DNA from 2 places in the Pseudomonas sp. NPDC087029 genome. Region 2 is predicted to be linked to the other one. Evidence: riboswitches for the same ligand, from Rfam matches in the RefSeq annotation. Region 2 holds a riboswitch; the other holds the start of a gene.
The links. A riboswitch is a leader RNA that binds a small molecule or an ion and turns the genes downstream of it on or off. The one in region 2 is predicted to bind cobalamin.
Positions count from the first base shown of each region.

Region 1 (7,890 bases), on a different contig from region 2:
GGCCACGGCCGGCACGGTGAAAAGCGCTGCAAGCAACAGCCCCCAAGCCTTACTCATGGAATTTGCTCTCCAAAAGCGCTAGCGCTGCACGGCAATGCACTTGATCTCCACCAGCAGGCCCGGCCTTGCGAGTTCACTGACGCCTATGCACGTCCATGCACAGGTGCCCCTTGGAAAGACCTGATCCTTCACACGCCTGAAGGTTGGCATGTGGCGGTGCATGTCGACGTGATAGGTCGTCATCTCCACCACATCTTCAAAGTTGCAGCCACCGGCGCTCAAGACCAGCCGCAGGTTTTCCCATGCGGCCAGAAACTGCTGCTGCGGGTCTTCGATGACTGTCAGCTGCGCGGTACGCCCTACCTGGCCTGCGCAGTAGAGCGTCTTGCCAACTTTTACCGCTGGGGCGTAACCCGCCTGCTCGCTAAGCAACTTCATCTGCTCTGGAATGATGATCTGGCGATCGGTCATGGCCTGGCTAACTCAGGAAATGGACGGATGGCAAACCTACGCGACTACGTGCGTGCCGTCCATGCATGTGCGCGCCAGCGTTCAACTGGGCCAGCACGACTGGCGAATCACGCTGCAGAAGTTGCCAGGCCGAAAGCCCGGCTCCTTGTCCGCGATCACATCGGCCTTGACGTTGCCGAAGGTGGTCTGCGGCTTGTGCCGGATGCCTTCGTAGAAAGCCTGGATGATCGCTTCCTTGAACTGCTCGCCACGTGGGTGCGCCTGCACCACGGCCTCTCGCGCCGCACTGCCGAGCCCTTCGTGGTGCAGGCCGAGCACGTCGGTTTCGACACCTGCGGTCACCAGCGCAATCAGCGGGTGCATGTGTTCCGGGATGCCGGGCGTGGTGTGCAGGGCAATGGCCGTCCAGACCCGCTCGACATCGCGCTCGTCGACGCCGTGGCGCTGCAGGAAATCGCGCGCGGCGTTGGCCCCGTCGACCTCGAAGCGGCAGCAATCGCTGCTGTGCGAGTGGGTCAGGCCCATGTCATGGAACATGCAGCCGGCGTACAGCAGCTCGCTGTCGTATTTCAGCCCCAGGCGCTGGCCGGCCAGGGCGGCGAAATAGAAGACCCGGCTGGAATGGTGGTAAAGCAGCGGCGATGCCGTGTCGCGCACCAGCTCGGTGATTTCTCGCGCCATGGCGCTGTCGGGGATGTGGATACCGGCAATGGATGTGGACATGTGCGTACCTCGGGTGGGTGGATGACCCGTCCAGTCTGCTGGTCGCCGCCTATGTCCTCAATTGACTTGACCAGTCAGATACTGCCATTGTCGGCGCCATACAGCCTTGCCCGCGCCCCTTGAGAAACCGCCATGCCCAAACAGCCGATCACCCTTGCCATCCTGGCGTTGCCGGGCGTTCAACTGCTCGATGCCTGCGGCCCGCTCGATGTGTTCGCCGAGGCCAACCGGCAGCTCGGCCATCAGGCCTACCGCCTGCTGTTGCTGGCCTGCGAACCGGGGCCGCTGGTGAGTTCCTCGGGCACGCGGCTGCTGGCCGATGGCTGGATAGGCGAGGCGCTGCCGGCGCTCGACACCTTGCTGGTGGCGGGCACCCCGCAGGCGGCCGAGCAGTACCTGCGCCCCGGCATTCTCGATTGGCTGCGCCAGCGCGCAGGCGCCTGCCGGCGCTACGGCTCGGTGTGCACCGGGGCCTTTGCCCTGGCGGCTGCGGGGCTGCTGGATGGGCGGCGGGTGACCACCCACTGGTCGGTGGCGGCGCCGCTGGCTGCGCGCTATCCCGCGGTACAGGTCGATGCCGATGCCATCCAGGTGCACGACGGCAAGCTGCGCACCGCAGCCGGGGTAACCGCCGGGCTGGACCTGGCCCTGGCCCTGGTCGAAGAAGACCTGGGCCACGAAATGGCCAAACAGGTTGCGGGGCATCTGGTGATGTACTTCAAGCGCCCGGGCGGGCAATTGCAGTTCAGCCGCCAAGGCGCCAGTTCGCCGGCCGGGCGTTCGGCGCTGCAGGGCCTGCAGCGCTACATCGCCGCCAACCCGGCCGAGGGCCATGGCATTGCCGCCCTCGCCGCCCGTGTCGGCCTGAGCCCGCGGCATTTTGCCCGGGTGTTCCACAGCGAGGTGGGCATGACCCCGGCGGCCTGGGTCGAACTGGCCCGGGTCAACGCCGCCAGGGCGCGCCTGGAAGCAGGCCGCGAAGCGCCCAAGCAGGTGGCGGCCGCCTGCGGCTTTGCCAATGCCGACACCTTGCGCCGCGCCTTCGTCCGCCACGTCGGGGTAACGCCTGCGGAGTACCGCAAGCGCTACGGACGCGTGGGCTGAAGGTTCGCCGGCTACTGGCCTGGCGGGGTGCCTTCAGCGTTTGCCAGCACCACATCGACTTGTACCCGCGCGTTCTCGGGCAGCGCGGACACGCCAACCACCCTGCGTGCAGGCACGCCATCGGGGAAGAACGCCGTGTACACCTCGTCCACGGCGGCAAGGTCCTGGATATCGGCAAGGAAGACGTTGACCTTGACCACATCACTCAGGGCGTGGCCGATGCTTTCGACAATCGCCTTGACGTTGTTCAGGCATTGCTGCGTTTGCTCTTTCACACCCCCGCTCACCAACTTCCCGGTACTGGGGTTCAAAGGCAGTTGCGCAGAGAGGTGGTTGTAGTGCGAGAAGGCGACCGTTTGCGTGGACAGCGGGTGCAGGGGCGCATGGGGCGTGTTGTTTGCCTTGATGACAATCCCGTGGCGGTCTTCGACAACTTGCGGTGGCGTGCCATCGCCGTGGGAGATGACGGCTTCTATCTGCACCAGCGCATCCATGGGCAACCCTGAGGCCACCACGACCGTGCGCGCGGGGAAGTAACCGACTGCCCTGGCAATGGCCGAGTCGGGGAAGAAGGTCTTGTACACCTGGTCGACCTGCGCGAGGTCCGAGAGGTTTTTCACGAAGAGGGTGATCTTGACGATGTCATCGAAAGGCACGTCCATGCCTTCGAGGATCGCCTTGATGTTTTTCAGGCACTGCGCCGCCTGCTCCTTGGCCCCGCCTGCCACCAGCTTGCCGGTTTGCGGGTCGATCGGCAGTTGCGCAGACAAGTTGTTGTAGTGCGAAAAAGCCACGGCCTGCGCGGACAGTGCGCTTGCCGGCGCACGCTCGGTATTGCACACCGTCTTGATCAGGTCGCCGGCCTGGGGGGCGTTGGGGATCGTGCCGACGCCATTGGAAAGCAAGGCTTCCACTTGCACCAGGGCATCCATCGGCAATGCGGCAACCGCGACAGTCGTCACCACCGGCACATAGCCTGGGAAATAGGCCGAATAGACGCTGTTGACGACTTCGGCATCGGCCATGTTGCGCAGGAAGATGCTGAGCCTGACCACATCCTCCAGTGTGTGGTCGACGCTTTGCACCACGGCCTTGATGTTCTTGAAACACTGCTCCGCCTGCGCCTTCACACCCCCTGCCACCACGGCACCGGATGCGGGGTCGATGGGTAACTGGGCGCTAAGGTTGTTGTAGTGCGAGAACGCGACACTTTGCGAATAAGGGCCAATGCCTTCTGGAGCATTGCCGGTATTTCTTGCCAATACGGCGTTGTAGCCACTCATGCTAGTACTCCCATCTTTCTGGATTTCACAGATTGAGTGGCAAGCAGATAATCCATTGCGCGATCGAAGGCTGCCACTGTGGGGCCGGGCGACTGGTTCACTGCCTTGAGGGCGGGTGAGCGAGTGTCAGGAGGGATGAAGCAGGGCAATTGTAGTGAGCGCTGGGTATCGCGCCATTGACCGGGCGCAATAATCGAAGCGAAGTGGCTGGCTGACAGATTGATTTGGAATAACTGCAATAGCGCGGGTGTGGGATTAGTTGGCAAAACTGCACTGATTTGCCGGATAACGAAGGTTGCGATTAAGCTGCGCGCATGGCGCCATGAGGATGGAATCGATGTTGCGTGTATCGCTAGGAATGGCTTTGTTACTTGCCGGCGCACTGGCCACGGCAGCCCCACTCAAGGTGCCCAGCCCGGCCCAGCTCAGGAGCCAACTCGACAGCCTCAAGCCGGGCCAGTTTCTCTGGTACCCGCAAGTCTCGCCGGTGGGCCCGGTCACGGTGGTGATCAGCCTCACCGAGCAGCGTGCCTACGTCTATCGCAATGGCATCGCCATCGGCGTCAGTACCGTGAGCAGCGGCAAGGCCGGGCGCGAAACCCCCACCGGGGTGTTCAGCATTCTGCAGAAGAAGGTCGAGCACAAATCCAGCCTCTACAACAGCGCCCCCATGCCCTACATGGAGCGCCTGACCTGGGACGGCATTGCCCTGCACGCGGGCCATCTGCCGGGCTACCCCGCCTCCCATGGCTGCGTGCGGCTGCCGATGGAATTTGCCAAGAAGCTGTATGAGGTCACCGGGTTCAGCTCGACCACCGTGATCGTCTCCGACACCCACAGTGCCCCGGTAGAGGTCTACCACCCGGGCGTGCTGGCGCCGACGGTCAGCGATGGCAAGGCCCAGGGCCCGCTGGTGTTGAACAACCAGCAGTTCTGGAACGACCCCGACCCTGCCGCCGGGCCGCTGTCGATCCTGATCAGCCGCGCCGACCTTCGCGCCTACGTGTTTCGCGGCGGCCAGCTGATTGGCTCGGCGCCGGCCCTGACCCTGGAAAGCAGCCGCCATCGCAGCGGCATGGCGGTGTATTCGCTGCTGCAAAAACCGTCTGCCCTGGCACTCGACGGCGCGCTGCCGTTGCGCTGGTCGGTAGTGGGCCTGAGCAACCCGGAGTACGGGGACACGCCCTACGAGCAGCTGGGGCAGTTGAACATGAGCCCGGAATTTCGCCATCACCTGCGTGCGGCGATGGACGTCGGCACCATGCTGGTGATCACCGACTGGGCCTCCACCCGCGATACCCGCAGCAACGGCCAATTCACCGTGATCAGCACCGACGACGGCGAGGATGCTAAGCCATTGGTCAAGAAATGATCGGCAAACCTGTGAATTTCAAGCAAAGTAGCGGCCTTTGGCCTTCAATCAAGCTGAATCTTCGCTTGATCTTGCTTGCGACCCCAGACAGGTCTTCAACAGGATAATCCATGTCGATGTTCGAACCTTTGCGGGGAGCCCTGCGGCTCTCAGCGGCCAGTATTGGCCTGTTTTTCCTCGGCGCCTGGCTACCCGCCCAGGCGCAATCACTGCCCAGCGCCGCCGAACTGCAGCAACTGGCGCCGAACGCCAGCGTCGAGACCCTGGCCCTGGCACTCACCGCCTACACCTGCGCCAGCCACAACGACCCGGGCAAGTTGCTGACGGTGATCGACTACTCCAAGGCCTCGCGTGACAAACGCCTGTGGGTGTTCGACCTGAACGCCCGCAAGCTGTTGTTCGAAGAGTGGGTGGCCCACGGCAAGAACAGCGGCGCCGATGTGCCGAGCACGTTCTCCAACGCCCCGAACAGCTACCAGTCCTCCATCGGCCTGTATGAAACCGGCCAGACCTACAGCGGCAAGCACGGCCGCTCGTTGCGCCTGCAGGGGCTGGAGCCTGGGTTCAACGACAACAGCATGTCGCGGGCGATCGTCATGCATGCCGCCGCCTATGCCGACCCCAAGGTGGTGCCCGGGCTCGGCCGCCTGGGCCGCAGCCAGGGCTGCCCTGCGGTGCGCCCGGCAATCGCCGGCAAGCTGATCGACACGCTGCAGCGTGGCAGCTACGTGTTCGCCTATTACCCGCAGCAGGACTGGCTGAAGAAATCGCACTTTCTCAACGACCAGAGCTGCCCATTGCCGAACCAGTCGATTGCCAGCAAGTAGGCCCACGCCCTTGTCCATCGCCTGGCAGATGGTCTAGGATGCCGCCCGCCGGTTTTCATCACGGAACTAATAGGGAATCCGTCGCTCGCCCGCATGCGAGCCAAACGGAACTGCCCCCGCAACTGTAGGTGCCGAGCCCGCTCCTGAAACGCCACTGGACACTGTCCGGGAAGGCAGGAGCCGGGCCATGACGCACCAGTCAGGAGACCTGCCGGCACACATTCACCAACCGGCGGGGTGTCCGGGATGGCCATCCTCTGCCCTGCCCTGGGCCTGCCCCGTGCCTGCACGGGGCAAGGTGATGCCTGTCCGTGCGCCTGTGCCGCGCAACGTTCGACAGGAGATCGCCCCATGCTGCCCCGCATCGCTGCCTTGCTCGGCGCATTGAGCCTGCCAGGCCTGGCCCAGGCTGGCGCCACGCACTACCCCCTGACGATCGACAACTGCGGTGCGCCGCAGACCTTTGCCCAGGCCCCGGCACGCGCCGTCAGCATCGGCCAGGCCGGCACCGAGATGCTCTATGCCCTGGGCCTTGGCAGCAAGCTCGCAGGCTCCTCGCTGTGGTTCAACAACGTGCTGCCTGAGTTCCAGGCGCAGGACGCCAAGGTCGAGCGCCTGGCCAACAACGAACCGAGCTTCGAGGCCGTGGTCGGCAAGCGCCCGCAGCTGGTGACGGTGCAGTTCGAGTGGATGGTCGGCCCCCAGGGCGCGGTCGCCACCCGCGAGCAGTTCGCCGAGCTGAAGATCCCGACCTACCTGCTGCCTTCGGACTGCGAAGGCAAGGACAACCTGGTCGGCGCCGACGGTACCCGTACCCAGCCCTTCAGGATCGAGACCCTCTACAAAAGTGTCAGCCAGCTGGCGGCGATCTTCGATGTGCAGGCCCGCGGCGAGGCGCTGAACCAACAGCTGCAGGGGCAGCTGGAACATGCCCGGCAACGGCTCGCCGGCAAGGACTTGTCGAACACCTCGGCGCTGTTCTGGTTCTCCAGCGCCGACCTTGCCCTCGACCCTTACGTGGCCGGCCGCCAAGGGGTGGCCGACTTCATGCTGCAGACCCTTGGCGTGCGCAATGTCGTGCAGTCCCACGAGGAATGGCCAACGGTCGGCTGGGAAACCCTGGCAAAAGCCAACCCCACCTGGATCATCATCGCCCGCATGGACCGCCGCCGCTTCCCGGCGGACGACCACCAGAAAAAACTCGAATTCCTGCGCAACGACCCGGTGACCCGGCAGATGGAGGCGGTCAGGCAAGGGCGCATCATCATCCTCGACGCCGACGCCATGCAGGCGGGGATTCGCCTGTTCCGCGGCCTTGAAACCCTGTCGAGCGCATTCGCAACCGGTGATGCCGGGCAATAAATACGTTTGCCCAGCGTGCGTCATGAACAGGGCTAAAGGTTTTGTGAATTCGTTTCAGTTCCACTCACTCAATACCTCAACCTAAAATGCGCCTCAATTAAGCGATTATAAATATTCGAGTGGGACCGCCAATCATGACGCAGGACATTTTCAACTTCGCGATCAACAGCATTCGTTTCGACGAACATTATCAGCCTGCTGAAAATACTCGCCTCACCACCAACTTTGCCAATTTGGCCAGGGGCGCGAGCCGCCAGCAGAACTTGCGCAATACCCTGCGCATGATCGATAACCGCTTCAATGCACTGGCCCATTGGGACAATCCCAAAGGCGACCGCTACAGCGTCGAGCTTGAAATCATTTCGGTGGCAATGACCCTGGATGCCGCACGCAGCGATAACGCCCTGCCGTTGATCGAAATACTGAAAACCTGCATCGTCGACCGACACACCGGCGCGCGCATCGAAGGCGTGGTGGGCAACAATTTTTCATCCTACGTGCGCGATTACGACTTCAGCGTATTGCTGCTGGGGCACAACCAAGGCGCCTCGGCGTTCAGCACACCGGCACATTTTGGCGAGCTGCACGGCAAGCTGTTCAAGGCCTTCGTCAATTCCAGCGCCTATAAAGCGCATTTTGCCAAGCCGCCGGTCATCTGCCTGAGCGTGTCCAGCAGCAAGACCTACCAGCGCATTGAAAACCAGCACCCGGTGCTCGGCCAGGAATACCAGCAAGATGAGTATTCCCT
Region 1 covers NZ_JBIVAB010000015.1:19,351-27,240, forward strand. Annotated here, with positions in the region: gene ACIPG5_RS20640 (ABC transporter substrate-binding protein) at 1-57, opposite strand, end outside; gene ACIPG5_RS20645 (RidA family protein) at 79-471, opposite strand; gene ACIPG5_RS20650 (HD domain-containing protein) at 553-1,194, opposite strand; gene ACIPG5_RS20655 (GlxA family transcriptional regulator) at 1,327-2,298, shown strand; gene ACIPG5_RS20660 (RidA family protein) at 2,310-3,581, opposite strand; gene ACIPG5_RS20665 (L,D-transpeptidase) at 3,919-4,953, shown strand; gene ACIPG5_RS20670 (murein L,D-transpeptidase catalytic domain family protein) at 5,064-5,780, shown strand; cobalamin riboswitch at 5,813-6,011, shown strand; gene ACIPG5_RS20675 (ABC transporter substrate-binding protein) at 6,132-7,142, shown strand; gene ACIPG5_RS20680 (DUF1852 domain-containing protein) at 7,277-7,890, shown strand, end outside.
Region 1: linked by a shared signal. The riboswitch ahead of ACIPG5_RS20675 (ABC transporter substrate-binding protein) and the one ahead of ACIPG5_RS21565 (CbtB domain-containing protein) in region 2 are both predicted to bind cobalamin.

Region 2 (7,890 bases):
CCAGGTGGCGCAGTGGGCCATAGGTTTCGGCACGGGTCAGCGGTGGCATCAGGTGATCGATGATCACTGCCTGGGTGCGGCGCTTGGCCTGGGCGCCCTCGCCCGGGTCATTGACGATGAACGGGTAGATGTTCGGCAGCGGGCCGAGCAAGGCGTCCGGCCAGCACGCGGCGGACAGGCCGACGCCCTTGCCGGGCAGCCACTCGAGGTTGCCGTGCTTGCCGACGTGGATCAGCGCATCGGCGGCATAGGCATGGCGCAGCCAGAAATAAAACGCCAGGTAGCCATGGGGCGGCACCAGGTCCGGGTCGTGGTACACGGCGCTGGGGTCGACCTGGTAGCCCCGGGCCGGCTGGATACCGACGAAGGTCAGGCCATAGCGCAAGCCGGCCACCATCAGCCGGCCACTGCGGTACATCGGGTCCTGCTCGGGCGGGCCCCAGCGTTCGAGCACGGCCTGGCGGTTGGCGGCCGGCAGGCGCTCGAAGGCTTCTTTATAGTCGGCCAGGCTCAAGCTCTGCGCGCACGGGCGCTGGTCGAGGTGATCGAGGTCGTTGGTCACACCGCCAAGCAGTTGGTGAATCAGCTGGGTGCCGCTGTGCGGCAGCTCGCCCAGCGGGTAGCCCTCGGCTTTCATGGCCTTGAGTATGTTCAGCGCGGCCGCCGGAGTGTCGAGGCCCACGCCATTGCCGATGCGCCCGTCGCGCGTCGGGTAGTTGGCCAGCACCAGCGCCACGCGCTTCTGCCCATTGGGCAGGCGCGCCAGCTCCACCCAGCGTCGCGCCAGTTCGGCGACGAAGTCCATGCGCTCGGGGTGGGCCCGGTAGCAGACCACATCGGACTGGCTGCGCTCGCTGCGCCAGGCCATGTCCTTGAAGCTGACCGGCCGGGTGATGATGCGCCCGTCCAGCTCCGGCAAGGCAATGTGCATGGCCAGGTCGCGGGCACCCAGGCCCTGCTCGCTGGCCTCCCAGGCTGGCTGGTTGTCTTGCGCGCAGATCGCCTGCAGCACCGCGATGTCCCGGCGAAACGGGCGCAGGTTGGGGCGCTCCGGGCTGGACATGGCGAACCCGGTGGTATTGATCAGAACCTCGGCGCCCACTTCGTCCAGCCACTGCTCCACCTGCTCCAGGCAGGGGCTTTCCTTGAGGCTGGCGACCGCAATCGGCAGCGGGTTGAGCCCGGCCGCCTGCAGGCGCTGGCAGAACACATCGATGAAGGCGGTGTTGGCGGCCTGCAGGTGCGAGCGGTAGAACAACAGCGGCGCCACCGGGTAGTCGGGGTGCCACTGGCTGTACCAGGCATCGGGCGTGGCGCTCGCCTGGCTGGGGTGATACACCGAGGTGCGCGGCAAGGGTTGCGGCTCGTCCCAGGTGTAGTCACGCCCAAGCCATTGGCTGGCCAGGCAGTTGAACAGGTTGAGGGCATTGGCCTTGCCGCCCTGGCGCAGGTAGTGCCAGAGGCGCTGGGCTGCGTCGCCGGTTACCGTGCCCAGGTCGGTCAGCTCCGGGTCCGGGCGGTCATCGCCCGGCACCAGGATCAACTGCACGCCATGGGCAGCCAGTACCACCAACTGCTCGACGCCATAGCGCCAATAGCCGACGCCGCCGTGCAACGACACCAGGATGACCTTGGCGTGGCGCAGCACCTCGTCTACATAAAGGTCGACCGAGGCATGGTTCTGCACCTGCATCGGGTTGGCCAGGCGCAGGCTGGGGAAATCATCGGGCAGTTGCTCGGCGGTTTCGGCGAGCAATGCCAGATGCGAGTCGCCGCTGCAGAGGATCACCAGCTCGGCGGGTGTCTGGCCAAGGTCGGCAATGCTGTCGTCCGGCACGAAGCCGCCGGGCTGGGTCCGCAGCAGGTGCATGGGTCAGGCGCCCAGGGCCTGGCGCAGGCGCGCTTCCAGTTGCACGGCATCGAGGTCCTGGCCGATCAGCACCAGGCGCGTGATGCGCGGCTCGTCGGCACGCCAGGCGCGGTCGAAGTGCTTGTCGAAACGGGTACCCACGCCCTGCACCAGCAGGCGCATCGGTTTACCGGGGATGGCGGCAAAGCCCTTGGCACGCAGGATGCCGAACTCCACCACCAGTTGCGTCAGGGCGTCGAGCAGCAGGCTTTCGTCAGCTTCGGGCAGGTCGATGGAGATGGAGTCGAAGGCGTCGTGGTCATGGTCGTCGTGATCGTCGCCGTCATGGTGTGAATCGTGGTGCGTGCGGCGGCCGTCGATGTGCTCCTCGGACTCGGCGCCCAGACCCAGCAACACGTCCAGTGGCAGGCGGCCGCTGCTGGCCTCGATCACCTTGACCGCAGGCGGCAGCTCTTCGGCCACTTCGGCGCGCACCTTGGCCAGGCCTTCGGCATCGATCAGGTCGGCCTTGTTCAGCACCACCAGGTCAGCGCTGGCCAACTGGTCGGCGAACAGCTCGTGCAGTGGCGATTCGTGGTCCAGGTTGGGGTCGAGCTTGCGCTGCGCGTCGACCTGGTCCGGGTAGGCGGCAAAGGTGCCGGCAGCCACGGCCGGGCTGTCGACCACGGTGATCACCGCATCGACGGTGCAGGCAGTACGGATTTCCGGCCACTGGAAGGCTTGGACCAAAGGCTTGGGCAAGGCCAGGCCGCTGGTTTCGATGAGGATGTGGTCGAGGTCGCCACGGCGGGCCACCAGCTCGCGCATGACCGGGAAGAATTCCTCCTGCACCGTGCAGCACAGGCAGCCGTTGGCCAACTCGTAGACGCGGCCGCTGGCCTCTTCTTCACTGCAGCCGATGCTGCATTGCTTGAGAATCTCGCCGTCGATGCCGAGTTCGCCGAACTCGTTGACGATGACCGCGATGCGCCGGCCCTGGGCATTGTCGAGCATGTGCCGCAGCAAGGTGGTCTTGCCCGAGCCGAGGAAGCCGGTGACGATGGTGACGGGGAGCTTGGCCAGTGTTTTCATGTCGCGTTGCCCTTGGCAAATGGCGCGGGCATGCGGGACGAAAGCCACGGGCCAGGCCGGCCGGGCTCGTTCGCCACCGGATCACCCCGCCCGGTTGAAAGTCGAAAACGTGTCGAGGCAGGTCTCCTGGCTTGCACCGTCGCGGCCCGTTCGATGAACGGGGCCGGGTAGGACGACGCCTTCCCGCGCTGGGGCGCAGTGGCTGTGTCGTTCCGTTGCCGGTGCTTACAGTTGCGGGGGCAGCCGCGGCTTGAACCGCGTTCCCGTCTTAGCTTCGGCATGGCCGAAGAACCTCGAAGCGGCAAGGCTACGCGGGGGGTGGCGGGTGGTCAACTGATGCGGTGGTTTTGTCGCCTCTCGCGCCGCCGTAATAACTTGCAACCAATTGACGGAAACCCTGCCCCGTGGTCTCCTAACGCCTTGCGTTCAGGTGCCCCCTTGGGGGTGAAACGGGAAACCGGTGCGTCGCAGGCCCTGCAACAGGGCCGGACCAGGCCGGTGCTGCCCCCGCAACGGTAAGCGAGCGAAGCGTCTAGACCACTGTGCCACGTCGTAGGGCATGGGAAGGTGATGCTTTAAAGGAGCCCTGCTCCTCCTCGCAAGCCCGGAGACCGGCCTGGCGTCACATGAACACCCCGCGGTGGGCGGGCGCTGTCGCATTCCCTCGGGCGCCTCGCGCCTGGGGCTGCCGCGCTTGCCCGTTGAGCTCAAAACAACAGAGGAACGCGTCATGCCCATCACCAGCGCCAAGCACAGCATCGCCACCCCCGTCACCCTCAGCCAGCGCGTCGTCATCGCCGTAGGGGCCAGCCTGCTGGGCCTGTGCCTGGTCTACTTCGCCGGTTTCTCGCACATCGAGGCGGTGCACAATGCCGCCCACGACACCCGCCACAGCGCCGCATTCCCTTGCCACTGAGGCCCGCCCGATGATCAAGCGCATTGCCCGCACCGCCGGGTTCAGCGGCCTGCTCGCAGCCTTGCTGCTGACCCTGCTGCAAAGCTTCTGGGTCGCCCCGCTGATTCTCCAGGCAGAAACCTACGAGACCGCCGCCCCTGCCGCCGAGCACCACAGCCATGACGGCGAAGCCGTCGCGGCCCACGAACACAGCGCCGAGGCCTGGTCGCCGGAAGATGGCTGGCAGCGCATCCTCTCGACCACCGGCGGCAACCTGGTGGTGGCTGTGGGCTTCGCCTTGATCCTGGCCGCCCTGTACAGCCTGCGCGAACCCAACCGGGTGAGCACCGGCGCGCTGTGGGGCCTGGCCGGCTTCGCGGTGTTCTGCCTGGCACCCACCCTGGGCCTGCCGCCCGAGTTGCCTGGCACCGCGGCCGCCGACCTGGGCCAGCGCCAGAGCTGGTGGATCGGCACCGCAGCCGCCACTGCGCTGGGGCTGGCGTTGCTGGTGTTCGCCCGGCACTGGCTGCTCAAGGTCGCCGGCGCGGTGCTGCTGGTAGTGCCGCACGTCATCGGCGCGCCGCAGCCTGAAGTTCACCAGAGCCTGGCGCCCGAGGCCCTGGAAACCCAGTTCAAGATCGCCTCGTGGCTGACCAATGCCGCGTTCTGGGTGGCCCTGGGCCTGCTCAGCGCCTGGCTGTATCGCCGCGCCCAGCACGCCTGATGGCCGCTGAAGCAGCCCTGCCGGCGCTGTACGCCGGCTTCGGCTGCCGCCGCGGCTGTTCGCTGGACCACCTCGACACGCTGCTGCGCCAGAGCCTGGCTGCCCACGGCCAGGCCCTGGGCACGCTGCGCGGCATTGCCACGATCAGCCTCAAGGCCGATGAGCCGGGGCTTGAGCAGTTGGCCCTGCGCCTCGGCTTGCCCCTGGTGGTGTTCACTGCCAGCCAGTTGCAGGCTTTCGAACCGTTGCTCACCCACCGTTCGGCCTCTGCCTACGCCCACAGCGGCTGCTGGGGCGTTGCCGAAAGTGCGGCCCTGGCCCTGGCCAGTCGCGAGCACGGCAGCGCCAGGCTCAGGGTAATGCGGCAATCTTCAGGCGCCGCTACCGTCGCCCTGGCCTGCGGCGGATAATCGCTTCAACCATTTACCTGCAAGGAATTTCCATGACGGTCTACTTCATCGGCGCCGGCCCCGGCGACCCGGAGCTGATCACGGTCAAGGGCCAGCGCCTGATCCGTCAGTGCCCGGTGATCATCTATGCCGGCTCGCTGGTGCCGCCGGCGGTGCTCGAAGGCCACCAGGCCGAGACGCTCATCAACAGCGCCGAGCTGCACCTGGAACAGATCATCGAGGCCATCCGCGCAGCCCATGAACGGGGCCAGGACGTGGCGCGCGTGCACAGTGGCGACCCCAGCCTGTACGGCGCCATCGGCGAGCAGATTCGCCACTTGCGCGAGCTGGGCATCGACTACCAGATCATCCCCGGGGTCACGGCCACCGCGGCCAGCGCCGCTTTGCTGGGCTGCGAGCTGACCCTGCCGGAGGTGGCGCAGACCGTCATCCTGACCCGCTATGGCGACAGCTCGCCGATGCCGGCAGGCGAGCAGTTGGCCGACCTGGCCCGCCACGGCGCGACCCTGGCCATTCACCTGGGGGTCAAGCACCTGCCACGCATCGTCGAAGAGTTGCGCCCCCACTACGGCGCCGATTGCCCGATTGCCGTGGTCCACCGCGCCACCTGGCCGGACCAGGACTGGGTGCGCGCAACCTTGGCCGATATCGTCGAGAAGGTCGCGGCAAAAGGGTTTCGTCGCACAGCGCTGATCCTTGTCGGCCACGTGCTGGGCGATGCACCGTTTGCCGAATCGGCCTTGTACCGCGCCGGCCACGCGCACCTGTACCGCCCCGGCGGCTGAGCATTGCCAACGGCGCACCTGGCAGCGCAGACTCCGGGATCGTTCCCGCCCACCGGAGTCACGCCCATGCTGGAGCTGCGCCCCAACTGCGAATGCTGCGATGTCGACCTGCCCGGCGACAGCCTTGAAGCATTCATCTGTTCGTTCGAATGCACCTTCTGCCGAAGCTGCAGCGAATCTCGCCTGCATAGCCGCTGCCCGAACTGCTCCGGCCAACTGCTGCCGCGCCCGGCGCGGGTCGGCCTGGCATTGAGCAACAACCCGGCATCGACGCTACGCATACGCAAACCTCACCCCGCCTGCCAATAACCCCCCCTCCAGCACAGGCATCGTCGCCTTCGCGCGATGCCTGGCGCGCTTTTTTGTAGGATTTTTCCACAATAACCGCTCGGTTGTTCAACAGATCTATACTCGCCATTACCAAGCATCCGGAATGGCCGTATCGTGCTGCGCTGCAGAAAGAACTTGCAGGCATATTCCTGATTAAGCACAGGAAATGGTCCACATTCCGACAGGAGTTAACTTCATGACAACCGTGTTGATCGTTGACGACCACCCCATCGTCAGGCTGTCCATGCGCCTGCTGCTGGAGCGCGAGCGCTTCCGCGTCGTTGGCGAAGTAGGCAACGGCAGCGAAGTGGCGCAGGTAGCGCGCGAACTGCGTCCCGATGTGGTGGTACTGGACATCGGCCTGCCCGGCCTTGATGGCATGGAGGTCATCAAGCGCCTTCAGCAGCTGGAACCCGTACCCAAGATCATGGTGCTGACCGGGCAGGCCACCGACCTCTACGTGCGCCGCTGCCTGGACGCTGGCATTGGCGCATTCGTGACCAAGGATGAAGACCACGAAGCATTGATCTTCGCCCTCAAGGCACTGATCAAGGGCTACTCCACGTTTCCCCAGATGTCGGTCAACAGCAACACCCTCGACAGCGAACCCAGGCGCCTGGAAAGCCTGTCCAACCGCGAGATGGAAGTGTTGCGCCGCCTCGCCCGGGGCGAGAACAACAAGCACATAGGCGGCAGCATGAACCTCAGCGCCAAGACCATCAGCACCTACCGGGGCCGCATCATGGAGAAGCTCAAGACCGAATCGCTGGTGGAAATGGTCGACCTGGCCAAACGCAACCACGTCAACTGAGCGCCCCTCTCGCGATGAAGCGCTACTCCACCGGCGTGCTTTTGGCACTGTGCCTGACGTGCTGCCCCCAGCAGGCACTCGCCGATGCCGAGCCGCGCCAGTTGCTGGCGCGCGCCACCAGCGTCACCCAGCCACTGCAACTGGACAGCCAGGACCGCCAGTGGCTGCAGCAGCGCAAGGCCCTGCGGCTGGGCAGCTCCCGCCCCGACTACCCACCCTTCGAAATCAACATCAGCCCGTCCGACTACGAAGGCCTGAGCGCCGATTTTGCAGGGCTGATCGGTGAGCAGCTGGGCATCCCGGTACAGGTCATGCGCTTTGCCAGCCGCCACGAGGCGATCGCCGCCCTGCGCGAGGGCAAGATCGACCTGCTGGGCAGCTCCAACGGGTTCGAGGCTGCCGATGCCCAGTTGAGCCTGAGCGAGCCTTACGCCGACGACCTGCCAGTAATCGTCACCCGTGAAGACCGCAGCCTCAGGGACAACCCGAGCCTGGCCGGCATGCGCCTGGCGATGGTCGACCACTACTTGCCCGGCGAGACGGTCCGCAACCTCTACCCCAATGCCCAGCTGAGCCTCTATCGCTCGACCCTGGCCGGCCTGGCGGCGGTCGAGCTGGGTGAAGCCGACGCCTACCTGGGCGACGCCATCAGCACCGACTACCTGATCGGCAAGAGCTATCAAGGCACGGTGAAAATCGACAGTTTCTGCCAGGCCAAGCCCGGCACCTTCTCCTTTGCCCTGGCCAACGACAACCCACGCCTGCGCCGCCTGATCGATGCGGCCCTGGACAGGATCACCGAAAGCGAACGGCTGAACATCCTGCGGCGCTGGACCAGTGGCAACACCAGCCTCTTGCTGGAGCGCCACCTCTCGGCCCTGAGCGATGAAGAAAAGGCCTGGATCCAGCGCCACCCGACGGTCAGCGTGCTGGTCGACCCGGCCCTGGCGCCGCTGACCTTCAACGATGCCCAGCAGCGAACCAGTGGCATCAC
Region 2 covers NZ_JBIVAB010000016.1:70,125-78,014, reverse strand. Annotated here, with positions in the region: gene cobN (cobaltochelatase subunit CobN) at 1-1,870, opposite strand, end outside; gene cobW (cobalamin biosynthesis protein CobW) at 1,874-2,941, opposite strand; cobalamin riboswitch at 3,040-3,252, opposite strand; cobalamin riboswitch at 3,353-3,576, shown strand; gene ACIPG5_RS21565 (CbtB domain-containing protein) at 3,672-3,857, shown strand; gene ACIPG5_RS21560 (CbtA family protein) at 3,868-4,560, shown strand; gene ACIPG5_RS21555 (cobalamin biosynthesis protein) at 4,578-4,970, shown strand; gene cobM (precorrin-4 C(11)-methyltransferase) at 5,003-5,755, shown strand; gene ACIPG5_RS21545 (DUF1272 domain-containing protein) at 5,822-6,064, shown strand; gene ACIPG5_RS21540 (response regulator transcription factor) at 6,282-6,896, shown strand; gene ACIPG5_RS21535 (transporter substrate-binding domain-containing protein) at 6,911-7,890, shown strand, end outside.